2 regions of the Amycolatopsis sp. 505 genome follow, and region 1 is predicted to be linked to the other one. Evidence: riboswitches for the same ligand, from Rfam matches in the RefSeq annotation. Region 1 holds a riboswitch; the other holds the start of a gene.

Region 1 (6,834 bases):
GCCGGTGGTTCGTTGTACGCCGTTCTACGCGAGCACTACGGCGTCGAACTCGAACGCGCGGAAGAAACGATCGAGACGTCCCTGGCCGGGCCGCAGGAAGCGGAGATGCTCGGCGCGGACGTCGGCATGCCGGTGCTGATGCTGACCCGCCACTCGTTCGCCACGGACGGCAAGCCGGTCGAGTTCGCCCGCTCGGTCTACCGCGGCGACCGCTACAAGTTCGTGACGACGCTGCTGCCGTAAGCGCGCGGTTGACGGGGGTCCCCGGTCGCGTGAAGGTGACCGGGTGACTGCCACCGAAGACACCGGGATCCGCTGGGGCACCGGTGCCGCCCGCGGCCTGCTGGCCACCACCATCCTGGGCTCGGGCATGGCGATGCTCGACGGCACGATCGTCAACGTCGCCCTGCCCCGCATCGGCGCCGAGCTCAACGCCTCCGTGGCGGGGCTCCAGTGGATCCTCGACGGCTACATGCTGGCCCTCGCCGCGCTCATCCTGGTCGCCGGTTCGCTCGGCGACCGGTACGGCCGGCGTCGCACGTACCTCGTCGGCGTGATCTGGTTCGGCGTCGCCTCCGGGCTGTGCGCCGCGGCGCAATCCACCGAGATGCTCGTCGCGACCCGGATCCTGCAGGGCATCGGCGGCGCGCTCCTGACGCCGGGGTCGCTCGCGATCCTCCAGGCGTCCTTCGCGCACGACGCCCGCGCCCGCGCGATCGGCGCCTGGTCCGGCCTCGGCGGCATCGCGGCCGCCGCCGGGCCGCTGCTCGGCGGGTTCCTCGTGCAGGTGTGGTCGTGGCGGCTGGCGTTCCTGATCAACGTTCCGATCGCGGTCGCGGTGGTGCTGATGGCGCGTCGGTTCGTCCCGGAATCCCGTGACCCCGACGCCACCGGGCACCCGGACTTCGGTGCCGCCGCCCTCGGCGCCCTCGGCCTGGCCGGGATCACCGGTGCGCTGGTCGAGGCGCCCGCCCGCGGCATCGGCGACCCGCTCGTGCTCGGCGCGGGCCTGCTGGGGATCGCCGGGCTGGCCGCGTTCGTCGTCGTCCAGCACCGCTCGCACGAGCCGCTGGTGCCGCCGTCGCTGTTCGGCGACCGCACGTTCACCCTCTCGAACGCGCTGACCTTCGTCGTCTACGCGGCCCTCGGCGGCGTGATGATGCTGCTGGTCATGCAGCTGCAGGTCTCGCTCGGCTACTCGCCGACGGCGTCCGGGCTGGCCGGGCTGCCGCTGACGGTGATCATGCTGCTGCTTTCGGGCCGCTCCGGCGCGCTCGCGCAGCGCATCGGCCCGCGCTTGCAGCTGGTCGTCGGGCCGATCGTGGTCGGCATCGGGATGCTGCTGATGCTGCGCATCGCGCCCGGTGCGTCCTACCTCGGCACGGTGCTGCCCGCGGTGGTGGTGTTCGGGCTCGGCCTGGCGACGGTCGTGGCGCCGGTGACCGCGACGGTGCTCGCCGCGGCCCCGGACCGCTACGCCGGTGTCGCGTCCGGCGTCAACAACGCCATCGCCCGCTCGGGCGGCCTGCTGGCGGTCGCGGTGCTGCCGGCGGCGGCCGGGCTGACCGGTGAGGCGTACGCCGACCCGGTCGCGCTCACGGCGGGCTGGCGGACGGCGCTGGTCATCTGCGCGGCCCTGGCGATCGCGGGCGGCCTGATCGCGCTGGGCATCCACAACGGCGTCCTCGCGCCACCGTCCTCGTCTTCGCCCGACGCCAAGCCCGACGACGAGTGCCCCCACCTGGGCGAGTGCTACCACTGCGGCGTCGAGGGCCCGCCGACGCACATCCGCGGCGGCGGGACCCCGGTCGCCGGCTCCTAGCCCGCGAGGATCTCGGCGAACGGCGCCGGGTCGGCGTTGCCGCCCGAGACGAGGACGACCGTCTTGCCGGCCGGCAGCTCCTCGGCGTGGGACAGGTATGCCGCCGTCGTCACCGCGCCGCTGGGCTCGGCGACCAGCCGGGCCTTGCGGGCGAGGACGCGCATCGCCTCGCGTATCTCGTCCTCGGAGACCGTGACCATCTGGTCCACGACTTCCCGGAGGTGGGCGAAGGTCAGCTCCGACGGCTGCGAGCGCAGGCCGTCGGCGATCGTGCGGGCGCGGTCGGCCTGCGGCCATCGAACGAGGTCGTCCTGCCGCAGGCTGTCGGCGACGTCCGCGGCCAGCGCGGGCTCGACGCCGATCACGCGCGCCCGCGGGCACCGGGCCTTGAGCGCGGTGCCGACGCCGGCGGCCAGCCCGCCACCGCTGATCGGGACGAGCACGACCTCGACGTCCGGCAGGTCCTCGGCGATCTCCAGGCCGGCGGTGCCCTGCCCGGCGATGATGGCCGCGTGGTCGAAGGGCGGGACCAGGGTCAGTCCCCGTTCGGCGGCCAGTTCGCGCGCTTTGGCCTCGTGCTCGCCGATCGGGACCTCGATCACCTCGGCACCGTACGAGCGGGTGGCCTCGACCTTGATCCGCGGCGCGACGTCCGGCACGACGATCACTGCGGGCACGCCGTAGCGCTGCGCCGCGTACGCGACTGCCTGCGCGTGGTTGCCGCTCGAGTACGCGATGACGCCCCGGGTGCGGGCCGCGTCGTCGAGGGCGGCGATGGCGTTGAACGCGCCGCGCACCTTGAACGCCCCGACCGGTTGCAGACTTTCGGGTTTGAGCCACAGGGTTCCGCGGGGATCCCAGGTCTGGAGCAGCAGGGGCGTGCGTACGGCGACATCTTCGACGCGCTTCGCGGCGGCCTCGATGTCAGAGATCGTCACCAGTTCCATGTGCCGAGTATGTCAAGAAAACGTTCGGTCTGGAGTGTCTATTATGGACAGACGAAGTGGTCCTCCTCACGCCGTGGCAACGAGGGGAGTTCCTCACACGCCTTAGACGTTGGACAGGGGAGAACACGGACTACCTAGATCGGGATCATGACCAAGGAGAAAGCAGCGGCTTCGGAGGAGAAGGAACAGAAGTCGGGCCTGCGGATCGCGCAGGTCCTGGCGGCGGCGCTGGCCGCGGTGACGGCGGCGTTGCTCGGCTCGACGCTGGGCGTGGCGGGCACGGTGATCGGCGCCGGCGTGGCGAGCGTGGTCTCGACGGTCGGCAGCGAGCTGTACCTGCGCTCGCTGGAGCGCACCCGGGAGGCGGCGCTCAAGGCGCGCCAGCTGGCGACGTCGGGCATCCGGCGGCGCGGGCACGCCGAGCCGCCGCCGGTGCCGGCCGAGGTGTCGATCACGGACCAGCCCACGGTCCAGCTGGCGAAACCCGCGACGGAATCCCGGCTGCGGAAGCTGCGCTGGCCGTTGCTCATCGGCACGAGCGTGGTGGCGTTCGCGGTGGCGATCCTGTCGATGGTGGGGGTGGACGCGGCCACGGGCGGCAAGGTGGCGGGCGGCACCGGCGCGAGCGTCGGCAAGATCTTCGGCGGCGGCTCCGGCCACGAGGACAAGACCCCGTCGACCACCCCGCCGACCTCGACGGACGACACCCAGGTGTCCCCGACGGAGACGACCACGACGCAGACGTCGACTCCGCCGGCGACGTCGTCCGAGTCCCCGTCGACCACGCCGAGCACGACGACCGAGCAGCCGTCGACCTCGGCCCCGGCGACCACGGCGACCCCGCCGACCAGCAAGGGCGCCGCGACCACGCCGACCCCCTAGCAGCGTCGCGAATGACTCATTCGCGACCTCGGACGTCCCGAATGAGTCATTCGCGGCATCGGCGAGTTCGGACTCAGGGCAGCGCGGCTCGTAGCTCGCGGGCCGCGGCCTCGGGGTCCTCGGCCTCGGTGATCGCCCGGACCACGACGATCCGGGACGCACCCGCCTCCAGCACCGAAGGCAGCCGCTCGCCGTCGATGCCGCCGATCGCGAACCACGGCCGCTCCGGCGCCCAGGCCGCGGTGTCGCGCACCAGGTCCAGGCCGGGCGCGGGCCGGCCCGGTTTCGTGGGTGTCGGCCAGCACGGGCCCGTGCAGAAGTAGTCGACGCCGGGTTCCGCGGCCGCCGCGAGGGCCTGGTCGAGCGAGTGCGTCGAGCGGCCGATCACGACGTCCTCGCCCAGGATGCGGCGGGCCAGCGGCACCGGGATGTCGTCCTGGCCCAGGTGCAGCACGTCGGCACCGACCGCCAGCGCGACGTCGGCGCGGTCGTTCACCGACAGCAGCGCGCCGTGGCGGGCGCACGCCTCCGCGAGCACCTCCAGCGCGGCGATCTCGCCGGCCGCCTCCAGGGCGCCGGTCTTGTCGCGCAGCTGGATGATGTCGACGCCGCCCGCGAGGGCCGCGTCGGCGAAGGCCGCGAGGTCCCCACGCGAAGTGCGGGCGTCCGTGCACAGGTACAGGCGCGCCGAGTCGAGGCGGGCGCGGATCTTGTCACCGGAGAGGGCGGGCATAGCGGCGACCGTACCCCGCGCGTTAGGGTGGAGGCGTCCGCACGGGAGCCCGAGGCACGGGCTGAGAGGGAGCTGCCGCTCCGACCGTGGAACCTGATCCGGGTCATGCCGGCGCAGGGAGCGTGATTCCATGACGAACCTGGCAGTGGTGGGCGGCGGCGTGATCGGCCTGTCCACGGCGTGGCGAGCCGCGCGCACCGGCCGGAAGGTCACCCTGTACGACCCCGAACCCGCCCGCGGCGGCGCGTCCTGGCTGGCCGGGGGCATGCTCGCGCCGGTCACCGAGGCCTGGCCGGGCGAGGAGGACGTCCTCCGCCTCGGCGAAGAGTCGCTGAAGCGCTGGCCGGGGTTCGCCGCGGACCTGGCGCGGGACGGCATGGACCCGGGATTGGCCGCGCACGGGACGCTCGTCGTCGCCTTCGACCACGCCGACGCCGGCCACCTCGACATCCTCGCCGGTCACCTGCACGCGCTCGGCCGCGCGGCCGAGCGGCTCACCGGCCGGGAGGTCAAGCGGCTCGAACCCGGCGTCGGATCCGTCCGAAGTGGACTCCACGTGCCCGGTGACCTGGCGGTGGACAACCGGAAGCTGCTCGACGCGCTGTACGCGGCGTGCGTGAAGCGCAACGTCCGGTTCGTCCGCGAGCGCGTCGAGGAACTCCCGGACGCCGAAGCCGTCGTGCTCGCCGCGGGCGCCTGGACCGGGCGGCTGCACCCGCTGCTCGCCGACGCCGTCCGCCCGCTCAAGGGCGAGATCCTCCGGCTCAAGCCCCGCCGCGGCTGCCTGCCGCCGCCGGCGCACACCGTCCGGGCCGTCGTCGAAGGCCGCCCGATCTACCTCGTCCCGCGCGGTGCCGCCGAGCTCGTCCTCGGCGCCACCCAGTACGAGGCGGGCTTCGACCGGGCCGTCACCGCCCGCGGCGTGCGCGAGCTGCTCGAAGGCGCCGAGCGCGTCTTCCCCGCGATCACCGAGTACGAGCTGACCGAGACCGCCGCCGGCCTGCGGGCAGGCAGCCGGGACGCGCTGCCGTACCTCGGTGCCTTGGACGGCCGGGTGTTCGCCGCGACCGGGCACCACCGCAACGGCCTGCTGATGGCCCCGGTGACCGCGGACGCCGTGGTCGCCTGGCTCGACGGGGACGAGCCGCCGGAGGGCACGGCGGCCGCGTCCCCCGCCCGCCTGCATCAGAAGGAGCACGTGTGATGGAGATCAAGCTCAACGGCGAGTGGACGGAGTTCCCGGACGGCGCCACCGTCGCCGACGTCCTCGACCGGACCGGCGGGGCGCGGCCGGGCATCGCCGTCGCGGTCGACGGCGTCGTCGTCCGCCGCGCCGACTGGGCGGCCACCCCGGTGCCCAAGGGGGCGGTCCTCGACGTGCTCACCGCGGTCCAGGGAGGCTGAAATGGACGAAGAACCACTGGTCATCGGCACGACCAAGCTGACGTCCCGGCTGATCATCGGCACCGGCGGCGCGGCCAACCTCGCCGTGCTCGAGCGTGCGCTGGTGGCGTCGGGCACCGAGCTGACCACCGTCGCCATGCGCCGCGCCGACGCCGAAGGCGGCTCCGGCGTCCTCGAACTGCTGAAGAGGCTCGGCATCGAGCTGCTCCCGAACACGGCGGGCTGCCGGACGGCCGCCGAAGCCGTGCTCACCGCGCAGCTCGCGCGCGAGGCGCTGGAGACCGACCTCATCAAGCTCGAGGTGCACGCCGACGACCGGACGCTGCTGCCGGACCCGATCGAGACCCTCGACGCCGCCGAGCGGCTCGCCGCCGACGGGTTCACCGTGTTCGTCTACACGAACGACGACCCGGTCCTCGCGCTGCGCCTGGAGGAGGCCGGCTGCGCCGCGGTGATGCCGCTGGGCGCGCCGATCGGCACCGGGCTCGGCATCCGGAATCCGCACAACATCGAGCTGATCGTCTCGCGGGCGGGCGTCCCGGTCATCCTGGACGCCGGAATCGGCACGGCCTCGGACGCGACCCTCGCCATGGAGCTCGGCTGCGACGCCGTCCTGCTCTCCACGGCCGTCACCAGGGCGGCCGATCCGGAGCGGATGGCCGCGGCGATGCGGTCCGCCGTCGTCGCGGGGCACCTGGCTCGGGAGGCCGGGCGGGTGCCGCAGCGCTTCTGGGCGCAGGCGTCGAGCCCACCGAGGTGAACCAAGGTGGCTTAACGCCGACCGTGACCTCGAACCCGTAAGGTGGACGGCAATTTCCGGCGCACCCGCGGCGGGGCGAGGGCAGAAGGAGCCAGCCGTGACGAGCACATCGGTCCAGGACGTCTCGGGCAGGTTGTACCTCGCCGTGGGCAGGCTCTCCCGGTCACTGCGGCAGGCCGGCGTGCCGGGCCCGGGCCACGGCGCCATCTCGGCGCTGGCGACGCTGGTGCACGCGGGCCAGCTCCGGCTCGGCGACCTCGCGGCCAAGGAGGGCGTGGCCGCGGCC
Region 2 (6,834 bases), on a different contig from region 1:
CGGCGCGCCCCGCCGGACCCGGTCCGCGCACCCTCCTTGCGCCGCCGCGCCAGCCCGCCGACCACCAGCGCGGCGACCACGGCCGCGAACTGGACCAGCGAGAGCGCGGCCGCGCCGGAGAGGTCGAGGAGGTCGACGGTGCGCAGGTAGATCTCGGTTTCCAGGGTCCGGTAGCGGGCGCCGCCGAGGATCAGGACGACGCCGAAGCTGGTGGCGCAGAACAGGAACACGACGGCCGCGGCGGACGCGACCGCCGGGGCGAGCGCGGGCAGCGTCACCGACCGGAACGCCCGCCACGGCGACGCGCCGAGCGCCCGAGCGGCGTCGGCCGTCCGCGAATCCAGCCGCGCCCACAGCCCGGCGACGGTCCGCGCGACGACGGCGACGTTGAAGAAGGCGTTGGCCAGCACGATCGGCAGGACACCGCCGTCCGGCCAGAGCGCCCGGAACGCGAGGCCGACGACCACGGTCGGCAGCACGAACGGCACGAGCACGAGCGTCCGCGCCAGGCCGACGCCCGGCAGGCGCACCCGGGCCAGCAGGAACGCCACCGGGAGGCCGGCCAGCACCGCGACGACCGTCGACGCGGCCGCGCTGGCGACGGTGAACAGCGCCAGCTGCCAGGTCCGCGGGTCGCCGAGGACGACGTCGAGGCCGCCCGCGGCGAACCCGCGGCCGATGATCGCCAGCACCGGCCAGGCGAAGAACACCACCAGGAAGCCGATCGGGGCCAGGCCGAGAAGGGCCAGGCCGAGGCCACGGGCGGTCCGGGGTGGGGCTAGGACTGGTGCTTTTCGGGGGTTCCGGGTGGCGGAGCCCCCGGCCCGAGGCGGAGCCTCGGATGTCACTGCACGAGCGTGCGCCATTCGCCGATCCACTTCTCGCGTCCGGCCTGCACCTGGTCCGCGGGCAGCGTCTGCGGCTTCTGCGGCAGCGGCGCGGCCTGCGCCCAGCCCTGCGGCAGGTCGACGCCCTGGCGGGCCGGGTAGACGTACATGTTGGCCGCGACCGTGGCCTGGAACTGCTGGGAGAGCAGGAAGTCGACGACCTTGCGGGCGTTCTCGACCTGCTTGCCGTTCGCCAGCACGCCGGCGTACTCGACCTGCCGGTAGCAGGTGTCGAGCAGCGCCTTGGTGCGCGGCTTGCCGTCGTCGCCGATCTCCGCGGCGGGCGACGACGCGTACGAGACGACGATCGGCCGCGGGCCCTTGCCGGACGAGCCGGAGAACTGCTTGGTGTAGGCCTCTTCCCAGCCGCTGACCACCTTGACGCCGTTGGCCTTCAGCTTCGCCCAGTAGTCCTTCCACCCGGCGTCGCCGTACTTGGCGATGGTGCCGAGGAGGAACGCCAGGCCGGGGGACGCGGTCGCCGGGTCCTCGGCGACCAGCAGGTCCTTGTACTTCGGGTCGGCCAGGTCGTCGTAGCTCGACGGCGCCGGGATCCCCTTGGCGGTGAAGTAGTTCGTGTCGACGTTGACGCAGACGTCGCCGACGTCGACCGCGGAGAGCCGGTGCTCGGGGTCGACGGCGTAGCGCTGCGGCCCGCGGTCGGCCTCGGGGCTGGTGTAGGGCTCGAAGACGCCCTCGGTCAGCGCCCGGGACGCGAAGGTGGAGTCGACGCCGTACGCGACGTCGCCGATCGGGTTCGCCTTCGTCAGCACGAGCTTGTTGGTCAGCGAGCCGGCGTCGCCCTGCATGAGCACGGAGATCTTGATGCCCGACTGCTTCTGGAAGGCGTCGAGCACCTCCTGCGGCGCCAGGAAGGAGGCGTGCGTCACGAGGGTGACGGTGGGCGTCTGCTGCGTGCCACCGTCACCGTCCGACAGCGAGCACCCGGCGGCGACCACGCCGACGACGGCAACGGCCGTCGCAGCCCTGCGTTTCATCTACCCTCCTGCACTTCGCCGGACGCGGAGGGAAGCCCTCCCGTCGCCGGCATGATCCGGTCAGGTGCGAACGGTCGCGGGTGACCCGCCTCTCAGCCCGGCTCCCCGGACTCCCGTGGCAACCGTGCAGCGTAGTCCAGGACGCAGGACGATGGAGACATGACGGAAATCTTGAGCGACTCCGAGGCCGACGCACGATTGGGCGCGGGCTGGACGCGGTCCGGCGCGGTGATCTCCCGCGAGGTGGAGCTGGCGAGCTTCCCCCGGGCGATCGAGGTGGTGAACCGGGTGGCGGAGCTGGCCGAGGCCGCCGACCACCACCCGGACATCGACATCCGCTGGCGCACGCTGACGTTCCGGCTATCCACGCATTCGGCGGGCGGCCTGACGGCGAAGGACTTTTCTCTCGCGGCCCAGATCGACGCCGTCCTGGTGTGACCCTGGTTACGCTCAGTGCACCTTTGCCTGCTTCCGACGTCTCTCGGTTACCGGAACCTTCAGGAGGGAGAACAGAGATGACGCAGGCAATCGTGGTCGGAACGGCAGCTTTCGCAACGATGGTGGCGGCGGCCGGCGGGGTGCTCTGGTTCACCGTCCGCAACCGCCGTCACCTGGACAGCTGAGAGTTCGATCACAGCGGCTAACGCGGAGCATGATCGAGGCGCTGTTCCTGCGGAAGCATCGGTTTTCGCCCGTAGGGAACGCCATGAACAGCACCGCTCTCACCGCCGCCCAGCGCGCTTGGATCAACGCCCTCGCCCCCGCGGTGGTGCTGATCGCGATCGCCCTGCTGGGCCTGCTCGGCTAGTCCGCTCCGAGCTCGATCTGCCCGGGCGGCGGGAACTCGGCCGGCGGCTCGTCGTCCGTGCCCCAGTACTCGAGGCACGACAACCGGCCGTCGGCGACGAACACGACGAGACCGCCACCGGGCACGCCGGCTTCGACCGCGACCGGGGTGTCGGCGACCTCCGCGAGCGGCAGCGTCCGGTCGACCTCCAGGTTGATGCTCGGGCACCCGCAGCCGCACCGCCTGGTCACCCGGGCGGTGGCGGCCTGCGCCCGCAGTTCCACCGCCCCCGGGAAGTCCGCCGCGAGCAGCGTGTCCAGCGTCGTCCGCTCGGTGGCGGTCAGCGGGCGGCCCGCCATCAGTAGCGGGCCATGTTCGGGATCGTCTTTTCGGCGACCCCGATGAGGTCTTCGACCTTCGCCACGTCGGCCGTCACGTCCTCGGCCGTCACCGCAGGCGCCTCGGAAGAGCGGTAGGCGACCTCGTTGCGGCGCACCCGCATCCGGTTGAAGGGACGCAGAAGCGGCCCCAGCGGCGGATCGAGCTGCGCGAGAACCGCTTCGTAGACGGCGATGTGGCCACCCCGGCTCGTGGCGCGCAGGCCTTGGTTCTGCAGGACCGCCGCCAACGCCCTCCGGGCGCCGTCGTACGCCAGGGTGTAGGCGCCTTCGGGGTCCGAGGTCAGCAGCTGCCGCGCCGAAACGACGTGGGTGCGGGCCCGGGCGATCTCCGCCTCGGCGGCCTCCCGCGAAGCCGGGACGCGTTCGAGGGAGCCGCGCGCGAGGAGGGCGTCGATCGTGGCGCGGCCCTGGTTCCAGCGGGTCATCCTGCCTCCTGAGCGAGCGGCAGCGGGACCAGCGGACGCTCGCGCACGCTGGTGAGGAACGGATCGGTGCTGCTCTCCGCCGCCCACGCCGACGGCGAGAGCCGATGGACGTTGACCTCCCGGTCCAGCCGCCGCGACACGCCCTCGGCCAGGTCGAACAGCGCATCCGGGTCGGGTGAGCCGACGACCAGGACATCGACGTCACCGGGCGGCGGCCCCGGTTCACCGCTGTAGCGCGCGGCCCAGGACCCGTAGATGTAGGCCTCGCGCACGCCGGCCAGGCCGGACAGCGCCTCGGCCAGCAGCGGCAGCGGCCCGAAGGTGACCGAGATGACGTCGCTGAGCGGCCGGTAGAGCGGGGTGTCCGTACGGGCTTTGACGAGCCGGCTCCGGCCCACCCGCCGATCTTCCAGGATGCCGCCGCCGACGAGCCGTTCGACCTCGCGCAGCACGGTGGTCGCCGAGACCCCGAACGCCCTGGCGAGCTCGGTGATGCTGTACTCGCGCTCCGGGTGCAGGAGGACCAGCGCGAGCAGCTCGCCCTGCATGCGCGAACGCAGCAGGGGCAGCAAGCTCGGCGAAGCTTTCATTGGACGCAGTATATCCTGCGTCCAATGAAAACAACAGTCAGTAGCTGACGCTCACACGTTGAAGCGGAACTCGACCACGTCGCCGTCGGCCATGACGTAGTCCTTGCCCTCCATGCGGACCTTGCCCGCCGCGCGGGCGGCCGCCATCGAGCCCGCCTCCATCAGGTCGTCGTAGGAGACGATTTCCGCCTTGATGAAGCCGCGCTCGAAGTCCGTGTGGATGACGCCCGCCGCCTGGGGGGCCGTCGCGCCCTGAGGGATCGTCCAGGCGCGGGATTCCTTCGGGCCCGCCGTCAGGTACGTCTGCAGGCCGAGCGTGTGGAAACCCGCGCGGGCCAGGGAGTACAGGCCCGGCTCCGGCTGGCCGACCGACTCCAGCAGCTCGCGCACCGACTCCTCGTCGTCGAGCTCCAGCAGCTCCGCCTCGACCTTCGCGTCGAGGAACACCGCGTCCGCCGGCGCGACCAGCTTGGTCAGCTCCTCGCGGCGGGCTTCGTCGGTGAGCACCGACTCGTCGGCGTTGAAGACGTACAGGAACGGCTTCGTCGTGAGCAGGCTCAGCTCGCGCAGCGCGTCGAAGTCGACTTCCTTCTGCGCCTGGAAGAGCGTGCGCCCGGCGTCGAGGATCTCCTTCGCCTTCTGGGCGTTGTCCAGCGCGGGCTTGTTCTCCTTCTTCGTCCGCGCTTCCTTCTCCAGCCTCGGCAGCGCCTTGTCGAGCGTCTGCAGGTCGGCGAGGATCAGCTCGGTGTTGATCGTCTCGATGTCGCTCGACGGGTCGATCCGGCCGTCGACGTGCACCACGTCGGGGTCGTCGAACACGCGGATGACCTGGCAGATCGCGTTGGCCTCACGGATGTTCGCCAGGAACTTGTTGCCCAGCCCGGCACCCTCGGACGCGCCCTTCACGATGCCCGCGATGTCCACAAAGGACACCACGGCCGGGACGATCTTCTCCGACTTGTGCAGCTCGGCCAGCTTGTCCAGCCGGGGGTCCGGCAACGGCACGACACCGACGTTCGGCTCGATCGTCGCGAACGGGTAGTTCGCGGCGAGCACGTCGTTGCGGGTCAGCGCGTTGAACAGGGTGGACTTGCCGACGTTGGGCAGGCCGACGATACCGAGGGTGAGGCTCACGACCCCGCAGTCTACGTGGCTCCCCCGGCCGGGCCCCACGCACCCAACGCCGTGGCGAATTTCCGCCAGCGGCCACGCTGACCTGCTGTCATGCTCGGATCCATGGTCACCGAGACGCTCTCACTCTGGCGCGACGCCGAGCGCTGCTACCGCGTGGTCACCGCCCGCGACTCGCGCTTCGACGGCCAGTTCATCATGGCGGTCCGCACCACCGGGATCTACTGCCGCCCGTCCTGCCCGGCGTCGACGCCGAAGGTGCAGAACGTCCGCTTCTTCCCGACGTCGGCGGCGGCGCAGGCCAACGGCTTCCGCGCCTGCCGCCGCTGCCTGCCGGACGCCGTGCCCGGCTCGCCGGACTGGAACGTGCGCGCCGACCTGGCCGCGCGGGCGATGCGGCTGATCTCCGACGGGACGGTCGAGCGCGAAGGCGTTCCCGGGCTCGCCCGGCGGCTCGGGTACTCGGAACGCCAGCTCGGCCGGGTGCTGACCGCCGAGCTGGGCGCGGGCCCGCTCGCGCTGGCCCGGGCGCACCGCGCGCATTCGGCGCGGCTGCTGATCGAGATGTCGGAGCTGCCGCTGACGGACGTCGCCTTCGCGGCGGGTTTCTCCAGCGTGCGGCAGTTCAACGAGACGATCCGCGAAGTGTTCGCGACGACGCCTTCGCAGCTTCGCGCCTTCGCCGCGTCCCGGCGCGGACGGCAGAGCGACGTCACCGGAACCCGGCTCAGCCTGCGGTTGCCGTTCCGGCCGCCCTTCGACGCTTCGGGGCTGCTTCGCTTCTTCGCAGACAACGCGGTGCCGGGCGTCGAGGAAGTGACTTCGGAGGCCTACGCCCGCACGCTGCGGCTCTCCCACGGCACCGGTGTCGTGCGGCTGACGCCTTCGCCTGACCACGTGCGCTGCGAGCTGATGCTCACCGACCTGCGCGACCTCGGCAGCGCGGTCAGCCGCGTGCGGCGGCTACTCGATCTCGACGCCGACCCCGCGGCCGTCACCCGCGTGCTCGGCGCCGACCCGGCGCTGGCCCCGGTGGTCGGGGCCGCGCCGGGGATGCGGGTGCCGGGCGCGGTGGACGGCGAGGAACTGCTGCTCCGCGCGGTGCTCGACGTCGTGCCGCCGCTCGGCGACGAGGTGCCGGGCGAATGGGGCGTGACGCGGCTGTTCCCGACGGCCGCCCAGCTCGCGGCCACCGGGCACCCCGTCGCCGCCGCTCTGGCCGAGGGACGGCTGGACGTGCACATCGGCCGCGACGCCGCCGACCTGCGGGCCGAACTGCTGAGCCATGTCGACCCGTCGACCGCGGACTACGTGCTGATGCGGGTCCTCGGCGCTCCGGACGTCCTGCTCGCCGACGACGCGGAAGTCCGCCGCGGCGCCGAGTCGCTCGGGATCTCGCCCGATTCGCTCGCCGAACGGGCGCGCGCGTGGACGCCGTGGTGCTCCTACGCCGGGATGTACCTCCGGCGCGCGGCGACCGGCCCGCTCGTCTGATCCCTCCGGCGCCCGGCCGGGACCGCGCCGGTGTCAGCTCTGTTCGCCCTGCCACAGCACGGCCTGGGCGACGATGACCTGCTCGCCGTCGTAGGTCGCGGCCGGCGAGCCGTAAAGGCGG

What was found. Region 1 has a riboswitch for thiamine pyrophosphate ahead of thiO (glycine oxidase ThiO). Riboswitches for the same ligand answer to the same signal wherever they lie in the genome.
Region 2: linked by a shared signal. The riboswitch ahead of H5965_RS28780 (thiamine ABC transporter substrate-binding protein) and the one ahead of thiO (glycine oxidase ThiO) in region 1 are both predicted to bind thiamine pyrophosphate.

The regions. Positions count from the first base shown of each region.
Region 1 is NZ_JACKQP010000002.1:301,176-308,009, reverse strand. Features, by position in the region: gene H5965_RS08430 (GntR family transcriptional regulator) at 1-243, shown strand, start outside; gene H5965_RS08425 (MFS transporter) at 287-1,822, shown strand; gene H5965_RS08420 (threonine/serine dehydratase) at 1,819-2,769, opposite strand; gene H5965_RS08415 (hypothetical protein) at 2,917-3,651, shown strand; gene thiE (thiamine phosphate synthase) at 3,725-4,384, opposite strand; TPP riboswitch at 4,416-4,521, shown strand; gene thiO (glycine oxidase ThiO) at 4,515-5,588, shown strand; gene thiS (sulfur carrier protein ThiS) at 5,588-5,788, shown strand; gene H5965_RS08395 (thiazole synthase) at 5,790-6,548, shown strand; gene H5965_RS08390 (MarR family transcriptional regulator) at 6,646-6,834, shown strand, end outside.
Region 2 is NZ_JACKQP010000008.1:208,155-214,988, forward strand. Features, by position in the region: gene H5965_RS28775 (iron ABC transporter permease) at 1-734, opposite strand, end outside; gene H5965_RS28780 (thiamine ABC transporter substrate-binding protein) at 845-1,885, opposite strand; TPP riboswitch at 1,906-2,012, opposite strand; gene H5965_RS28785 (4a-hydroxytetrahydrobiopterin dehydratase) at 2,045-2,323, shown strand; gene H5965_RS28790 (hypothetical protein) at 2,690-3,031, opposite strand; gene H5965_RS28795 (hypothetical protein) at 3,031-3,498, opposite strand; gene H5965_RS28800 (ArsR family transcriptional regulator) at 3,495-4,088, opposite strand; gene ychF (redox-regulated ATPase YchF) at 4,140-5,222, opposite strand; gene H5965_RS28810 (AlkA N-terminal domain-containing protein) at 5,325-6,713, shown strand; gene H5965_RS28815 (DUF1737 domain-containing protein) at 6,747-6,834, opposite strand, start outside.